DNA from 2 places in the Glaciimonas sp. Gout2 genome. Region 2 is predicted to be linked to the other one. Evidence: predicted binding sites of a transcription regulator. Region 2 holds the regulator's gene; the other holds the start of a gene.
The links. The regulator LexA, encoded in region 2, represses DNA repair genes until DNA is damaged. The targets are predictions, from matches to a motif close to ACTGTATNNNNATACAGT.

Region 1 (4,467 bases), on a different contig from region 2:
TGCGCCGAACAAGACCGATTCGGCATGTTCTATCCGATCTGGTAATTCCAGATAGGCTGAGAATTCTTTCGGGGCTTGCACCCATTCAAACATTTCCGGTGCGACGCCATACGCACAATCGAGCGTTTCCAGTATCCGTTTGTCGCTACGTCGCAGCAATCCCGCGCGCGGTAATCTGCGAAGATCAGCAATGGTGCGACAGCCGATTCCTTCCAGCCACTCTTGATAAGGATGTGTTGCCGGCAATACAGAAAATGGTAATGCCTGGATGTAGCGCAGTGCGGTATCCATTCGGACGCTGCGACGTTGTTTGGGTAGACCGGAACGCGGTACATAACGCGCTAAACACCACGCTCCTTGTGCGGTTGGCGCCATGCTGATTTGTGCGGTAAAGCCGAGCGCATCAATGCTTGCACGCACACGACGACAGAGTACTAAGCGACCGCCGAAAGCGCTCAGGCTGGCGCTGATGTTAAGCAGTAAGCTGGCTTCTTCGGCATGTGTGACTTCCGGTGTGTATTGCAACAATGTCAGCGCTATCGCATCCATTGCACTTTGCTCCTTGACTAAATCCCGTTCATAAAGGGTAGTTTGGGGAGCGATTGCCAGCACGCCGCCGCGCCGCATTCCGCTGCGCACACCGCTGGCGGCAGCATCGGTTGTCATCGTCAATACCTGATCGTGATCCATTACCGCCATCATGCCTGGTGCAGACCAGCGCGGGCGGCAGGTTTCAAGCGGTAATAAAGGAAGATGTACACCAATCCACAAAGGCATCATTATTGGCCTCCTAAAAAGTGGCTGTACGCGTCAGTTCGAGTCAATTCGCGTCAATATTGGTTATGCGGTGCTGGCAATTCCACAGACTGGATTTGTGTTTCTAGTGCGAGTTCCTGGTTATGCCCTTGGTTCTTCTTCATGGACTGAGTTGTCTTAATGTTGATTCTTGAGAGTATTTTTGTGTCCGTAATATTTGTGCTGACTGAATGTATTAATGGATTTGATGTTTCTTCCACTGCATCCGATGCTTCGCTATTGGCCCAAGTCAGGTAAAGCGGTTCAATATGTTGCGGTCCGCGACGCTTGAGTAGTTGTACTTCGATACCGTTATGTGCAGGGCGGAGCAACAGTCTTAACGGCGCAGGTGACGACTCATGGGCCGCGCTCAAAGGTCGGACCATCCACAACATGGTGTTGCTGGCTTGTGCTGCGAGGTGCAAGCGTCGTAGCGCATCGGTACGGATATGAGATTGCCAGAAAACCAGAGCACCACAACTACCATTGCGTAAAATCTGCTCAGCTGACCAAAGTGCATCAGCGCTTCCGGCGGTCTTTATCCATAGCAATTGATGCACAGGCAGACCCCAGCCGCTCCACGCTGCTATTTGGGGTAAATGGGGGGGGTGCAAAAGGACGATCCTTCGATTCTCTTGCGTGAGCATGGTTAAGGCAGGTTGCAATAAATGCATTTCACCACTTCCAGCTTGCTGCAACAAAAGCTCTATTAATGCCGAATGGGGCCATCCGCGATTGGGGAGTTCTTGATCCAGAGCGTCATGACCAGATGTCATGACGGCGCCGCGATAAGATGACATTTGATTGCCGCGCCACAACGCATGCGGGAGCGATTCAACTAGCGACTGTGCAGCAACGGATATGCTGCTGGAGCGAGCGGCAGGAGGCGCAATAATATGTGGAGTGGCGGACATAATTTAGCTCAATTGTTTAGTCGGATAGCATTTTTGCTAACTGACTTAATTAACAGATTATTTGAATAGACGAGAAAAAGATAATTTCTATTGTACTGTATAAATATACAGTACTTTTTCAATGGCTCTTCAATAATTCATTAGCTAATTTTGTTATGAGCCCACTTTGATGCTGAATTTTGCTAAATATTGGCTTTATTTTGTCTGTAGATCGATAGCGTTAGCGGGGTGATTCTTTCCGCATATTGCGGAACCTAGGTGAGTTGGCTTTGCGACAAGTTCGCTTCGATTCATTTGTGGCATTGTTTTCGGTACTTTGGTTGACGAATATCAACTCACCTCGATGTGCTTTTGATACCGCATACCTTCCTTACATCATGCACATGAGGCAAAAATACCATGAAATCTACACCAATTTTACTTTTTATGACTGCTCGCCTCAAACAATTCACGTGCCAGAAATTTTTGGACCTGGACATTCATATTGTTAGGTGAAGCATCGCGCGTATGTCTCAATTTTGTATTTTCAGCACCTACTTTAGGTAATACTATTGACATATGTTGAAGCCATGCGATAAATAGATCAGGCATCATAAATGCCGCAATTTTTTCATCGGGTGGTCCTTCGAAGACTTTTTTGACAAACTCCTGAAAACGTTTATCAGTGAGATCGTTCTTAATACCTTCGGGCAAATAATTCTTGAGGGTAGCGGGCAATACCGTTTTGAAATGCGCTAAAAAAATCTGCTTTGTTTGTGGTTGAGTTCCCGCATATCCCAGAAATGCCGCCTGTGAACTGAGTATGGCGTCGGCGTTCCGACGCAGACCGTTTTCTGAGTGGTGCCCATATTTTGATCTGTCTGCTGTAAGATAAAATTCCTGGTGACCGTCCGGTATTGCCAAATGTGACAACTCATGTTGTAAGGTGTCCTGCAACGAACTGGGGTTGTTGATTGGTGATAAAAATGTTGTGGTTATCAGATAAAGCTCGCCACGCTCAGGGCCGCCTTCATAAGTGTAGGCTGAAATCGTGTTGGCAAAGAGCGACGCCTCCTGAGGTGCGCTTTCTATATGTTTTTCCAGGTTATATCGGTAATGTATTCCTTGCGGGCTGATTGACGGCGAGATAATGCGTAGCTTATTGATGTTGTAGGGAGCGGCGCAACTGCCAAATTTTGATATTGTTCGTACCAAATTATCTTTGTAGGCCATTGTCAAACTTTCTTCAGCAACGTGAAAAAAAGCAGAAGCATGCTGCCAGAATGGTTGTGGGTCGTTCTTCGCCCAGTCTGTCAACTGACCGGCAAGTGAGTAGCTATTGGCGTATGCAGCACTAATATCGTGGGCAAATTTCGCTCCATAAATAGCACTTATTTCAGATAAGCCTTTGGCACGCACCGCAAATGTCCAGCCTCCAGCCTCTGTCAGTACTGAGGCTGGAGGGGGACCAAATACCGTTTTCCAGAGCCGCGATGTCATTTTTTGTTGCGGCATGATGAAGTTGGTTTCGTAATCATCATTTAAGTGGTTCAGCTCTTTTACCTGATCAACGTAAAGGTCTGCTAATTCGCCATAAGACTGTTGTGTCTGGCAGAGTTGCAGGCCTAGTTTGCACACATCTTTCAGTGCAGTGGCCGCCCCTCCCAAATGATCAGAGGATTCATGCTCTAGCTGTAAGTGTACTTCTTGCCAAAACTGCGTCAAATCCCGCAGCCTATTTGCTGGCACAGTGCCGCGTCCCCATGTTAACGTGCGTAGCTCCTTGCTGGCGGCAGACACGGTCAATTTCGGCTTGCTAACCATGCGAGCGGTTAAAGCGAGAAAATCTTGTGCGAGTTGGGGAATTTTTTGGAACGCATTTTCAATTTTTTCAGCATCGCGTAGCATTTCAAGTCGAAGCAGCGAGCGCTCATAAAAAGGAAGGTTTTTCATATCCAGCGTAACAAGATGATTGATTGCCTTAGTCCGTGCCGACTCTCGTGGTAAGGGCGTGATGTTAAAGCCCATCATGCTACAACTTGCTTGCAAAGTACCAGGTGGCGCTCGCCTCACTCTGCATCGCTTTTCTTCAAACGCCTCAGCAGAAAGTTCTTCGAATGCATTTTTTTGGTTCGGGCCATGGCGATATATGATGTTGCCGCTCTCATCTTGAAAGCTGAAAATAAATTGATCGGCATTAAAATTATCAACGTACATCGTCGATGCTGACCAACCTTCTGGTAAGTTAAACCCCTGTTTTATTGCGTCATCAAAAGAGGTAATAGTCTTAGGAAGCTCAGAGACTGGTGTAATCAAATGATTATTTGTTACGTGCCAGTTTTCGCCGTCATATTTCATATCAAGGCGTAAGTCGTTTGGAATACCTTCTCCCATAACGCGACGTTCCGTGCCCGGTCCAGATTTCTCTTCCAGTAAATAGAATTCGTCTTCAAGCTTGACATATTCACGGCCTCCTAAGCTATAGACGCCGCTTTCTGGCCGTTCCGGCGCTTGGTCAAAGAAACTCTGGTACTCAAGCTTGCGCACCGCGTTGAGAATTTTGTTGTTGTACAACATATCCGCTACGTCCGATGACGATGAGAGTTGTGGAAAGTTTTTCATGAACCTGGAAAAAACTTGCGGATCTTCATCGACCAGATGTCCATATCCTTTAAACCATTGCTCAGTCTGCAATTCCAATTTTTCTTCCGATTCATTCCAGAGGTAACCCACTTTTTTTTCTGAACCATCTAAGGCCATGACCAGATATATCGGTCCA
Region 2 (4,467 bases):
CGGACAAGCCGAGTTCAGAAAATAACATGGAAGCTCAATAGAAGAATATCGGCCTGTCGCCGCTCGGGCGCCAGTCGCAGGCAAACGGGATTAATGAATTCAGGAACTAGCAAGCAATTGTTGAGACAGCTAAAAAGCCCTCTGAACTAAACTTTTCTCGCTCCCTTACGGCGACACTTGACTGGTGAATGGCCGCATAAGGCAGAAGTATAACAGCGAACAACAACAAACCGCGCGTTTGCGCGGCATCGTTCGAAATTTTTGGATTTCTCTCTCAGTCATTAAAAGTGTAGCGAAATTTTTATCGTTAGTGTTTTTCAATAGTGATTGAATTGCCATCGACCTTCATCGCATCGCACGGTGATTGGCAGCTAAATATCACAAAACATTTGGCGCTTTTGATGTGAAAACGGCATCATATAAAAACATATGATGCCGTCAGAGGCGTCGATCATTTGAGTCGATCAGTTGGTTCAAATCACGCCACTTTAGTGATATCCCTGAACCTATTCCCTTGTGACATTCTGGCCTCATCTTTAGGATAGGATGCCATTCAGTTTTTTTCTACTTTTTTGCGTATGGCGATAATAAACTAACCAATTGTGCGAATATTTTAGGGTTGCCAGCCAATACGTCGCCTTTGTAGAGGTAATCAGAATCCCCAACAAAGTTACCGACGATACCGCCAGATTCCGTAATCAGCAAAGTACCAGCCGCGATGTCCCACGGTTTTAAACCTTTTTCAAAAAAACCATCCAGGCGACCCGCTGCAACGTATGCCAGATCGAGCGCAGCCGAGCCGGGGCGGCGCAGACCAGCGCAGTTTTGTGTCATTACGCGGAACATTTTCATGTACTCGTCCATGACCGGCCCTTCGGTCTCGCGGAAAGGAAAGCCGGTTCCAATCAAGCCATCTGCAATGCGAGTGCGTTTGCTGACACGGATACGTTTTTCATTTAAGTAAGCGCCAGCGCCCTTGCTAGCGGTAAATAAATCATTACGAGTTGGGTCATAGATGACGGCTTGGGTAATTTGTCCACGATGCTGTAACGCAATCGACACGCAGTATTGTGGAAAGCCATGGATGAAGTTGGTAGTGCCATCGATTGGATCGATAATCCAGACGTTTTCGTTTTCGTCATGTAGATTGTCGGACGCACCGGACTCTTCGGCCAATATGGCGTGGTCTGGATAGGCGTTCTTCAAAATGTCAATAATTGCCGCTTCGGCATTTTTATCAACTTCAGTGACAAAATCGTTATGTGCTTTTTTTTCTACCTGAAGCAGGTCGAGATCGAAGGAGGCGCGCGAAATGACTGCGGCACCACGACGGGCGGCCTTGATGGCCGTATTGAGCATAGGATGCATATCTGGATTCGGTTCCGTTAAAATGGCGGCACTGTGCCTAATGGGAACAGAACCAACCTATATTATTAATAATGAGCGATGCAGGCCGTCTTGACGGTAACAAGGGCCTGACGGGCTATGCGGAATCGGCTGAAAAATGATCTGGTCAGGTCATGTTTCATCAGTTTCTCGACCAATAGCTGGCTATCGGTGCTGCGAATCTGGCAAAATCTGTCCTCGTTCAGTGCATTTTTCACTTTGATCCGGTCAGACCGACAGGCTCCCGGCTAATACTCCAAGACACTAAACATCAGCGTTTCCTGAAAATTAACCTGCGAATGACGCTATTTTAAATGAACCTGACAAAAACCAACACGTCTCTTTTCAATCGCCTACGCTTTGTACTGGTTGATACCAGTAGTCCCGGCAATGTTGGCGCAGCTGCACGTGCTATTAAAACAATGGGATTTTCCGAGCTGGTCCTGGTGAATCCCCGCTATCCGGACGTTTTACAGCGTGATGAGGCAATTGCATTAGCAAGCGGTGCGCAAGATATTCTATCGTCAGCCAGAATCGTCGAGACTGTCGAACAGGCCTTGATCGGGTGCAATTATGCAGCTGCGCTAAGTGCGCGCCTCCGCGAGTTTTCTCCACCTGTGATGGCACCAAGAGCGGTGGCGGCGCAACTAGCGACAGATAAAACCCTGACTGGGGCAATATTATTTGGAAGCGAGCGCTATGGTTTGCCGAATGAAATCGTCGAGAAATGTAATGTATTAATTAACATTCCGGCGAATCCCGATTATTCCTCCTTAAATTTATCGCAAGCGGTGCAAGTATTAGCTTATGAGTTTCGGGTCGCGGCTAGCGCTGAACAACCGCCTGGCGAGAGTGAGTCAAGTGACGAGATCGGATTTCACGGCGATACCGCTAATCTGATTGAGATTGAAGGTATGTTTGCCCATTTGGAAAAAGCACTGATTGAAATCGATTTTCTCGATCCGGCACATCCGAAAAAATTGATGCCACGCCTGAAGCGTTTGTTTGCACGCGCAGGGTTGGAAACTGAAGAGGTGAATATTTTGCGCGGTATCGCTAATCAGATTTTGACTAAGCGGCGGCGTCTTGATTGATGGAGAAATTTTTTCCGGGTGTTAAAAATTATTGCTTCAAAAGTAATTAAGGAATTTTTGAGTAGTTTTGATTAACGCTAAGAGATGCCGCTTTTCATCCTGAGAGGGGCTTTCAAATGCGCTATTTAGGTTAATTAGCTTACGTCTTCATTAAAAAGTGCGCCTTGATACGCTTGCAATTATCAGCTCTGATCGAGCCGATAATTGCATTTTTAAGGATTAGCCCCAGTTCCGCATTAATCCCACCACTAAGCCTTCTAACGCAAAGTCATCTTGATCTTCGCTGACAATGATCGGTTCAAATTCTGGATTTTCTGGTAGTAGTTGTATCGAAGAGCCAGTTTTTTTGTATCGCTTGACGGTGACGTCATCGCCCAGTCGTGCTACGACTATTTGACCGTTTCTCGCTGATTCCGTTTTTTTGACAGCTAGTAGATCCCCATCAAGAATACCGGCATCACGCATAGACATGCCGCGTACCTTCAGCAAGTAATCCGGTTTATCGCTAAAAAAGGTAGGATCAATGTTGTATCGTGCCTGAACGTGTTCCTGTGCCAGGATTGGTGATCCGGCAGCCACGCGTCCCACCAATGGAAGATTGAGTTGCATTAATGCAGGATGGGGTAAGGTAAATTGCTGCCCGATGTCATCATTATTGCGCTTACTAGTCGGGCTAGGGCCTTTTGCAAGAAGCCGTATTCCGCGAGACGTCCCCGGCGAAATTTCGATGGCGCCTTTGCGTGCAAGCGCCTGCAAATGCTCTTCAGCTGCATTGGCTGAGCGAAATCCTAACTCGGATGCGATTTCAGCGCGAGTCGGAGGGAAACCCGTGTTCTCAATAGCATCCCTGATGAGATCAAGTATTTGTTGTTGGCGTGCAGTTAATTTGATCATATTGATAGCGGTTGTCGAATAAGGGCTGGTGCGAGAATATGGCGTTCATGCTGCGATTTATGCCACCGGCGAACTGTGTATATAAACAGTCTGTATTTTTGTACAGTATTCAGTTGAATGCAAGTAAATTTGACAATCTATTTGTCTGTATGACGATCATGTGTATTGAGCATTGAGTTTTGAAGGATTTCACTGTATAGTTATCGACTTTCCTCTTCCCACACTCGTCTTGACGCCGGGGTGGGCTATTTTCAACAGTCCAAAAAGGAGCTTACATGCGTCATTATGAAATCGTGTTTATCGTCCATCCGGATCAAAGCGAGCAAGTGCCTGCAATGATCGAACGCTATAAGGGTATTGTCACTACACGTGGCGGTATCGTTCATCGCGTTGAAGATTGGGGTCGCCGTCAATTGGCTTACCTGATCCAAAAATTGGCAAAAGCACACTATGTTTGCTTGAACATCGAATGCGACAGCGAAACACTGACCGAAATCGAAACTGGCTTTAAGTTCAATGATGCTGTTTTGCGTCACCTGACGGTCAAGCTGAAAAAAGCTGAAACTGGCCCATCGCCAATGATGAAGGCTGTGCAAAAGGAAGATGCTGCTAAAAGCCATCGTACTGAAGCACCAGCTGCGCCAGCATCAGCCCCGGCAGCCGCCTAATTTTGCCGATTAACTTGCATTCATTGCGTCACCATTTTCCAAATAGACCGGAGTGAATCAACTCAACAACGCGCTTCAATTGGTTGCCGAAATCGCAGAGCGCGAAGTATTGCGTTATACGCCAGCGGGTATCCCGATCGTTTCAGCAATATTGCTGAGTCGTTCGTCACCACATGAAGCGGGTATCCAACGTCAGGTTGAGTTCGAAATTGCCGCTCTTGCCATAGGCGAGATATCGGGGCGATTCAATCAGACGGTATTGGGTGGTCAGTACTGGTTCACAGGATTTTTGGCACGCAAGAGTCGCAACGGTAAAAGTCTGGTATTTCACATCACTGAATTTGCTGCAGCTGAAACTGCGGCCTAATTATTTATACAGGAGCCTCAAATGGCATTCGGTAAAAAGTTCGATAAAAGCAAACTGA

Region 1: imuA (translesion DNA synthesis-associated protein ImuA) is a predicted target of LexA. The motif match lies at 1,804-1,821, and genes of this name have one in related genera.

What each region holds. Positions count from the first base shown of each region.
Region 1 covers NZ_JASJXA010000013.1:126,598-131,064, forward strand. The annotation lists gene QN379_RS11615 (DNA polymerase Y family protein) at 1-780, opposite strand, end outside; gene imuA (translesion DNA synthesis-associated protein ImuA) at 831-1,709, opposite strand; gene QN379_RS11625 (hypothetical protein) at 2,127-4,467, opposite strand, start outside.
Region 2 covers NZ_JASJXA010000081.1:550-5,016, reverse strand. The annotation lists gene QN379_RS22725 (DEAD/DEAH box helicase) at 1-28, opposite strand, end outside; gene QN379_RS22720 (inositol monophosphatase family protein) at 565-1,368, opposite strand; gene QN379_RS22715 (RNA methyltransferase) at 1,701-2,480, shown strand; gene lexA (transcriptional repressor LexA) at 2,700-3,374, opposite strand; gene rpsF (30S ribosomal protein S6) at 3,650-4,042, shown strand; gene priB (primosomal replication protein N) at 4,095-4,409, shown strand; gene rpsR (30S ribosomal protein S18) at 4,431-4,467, shown strand, end outside.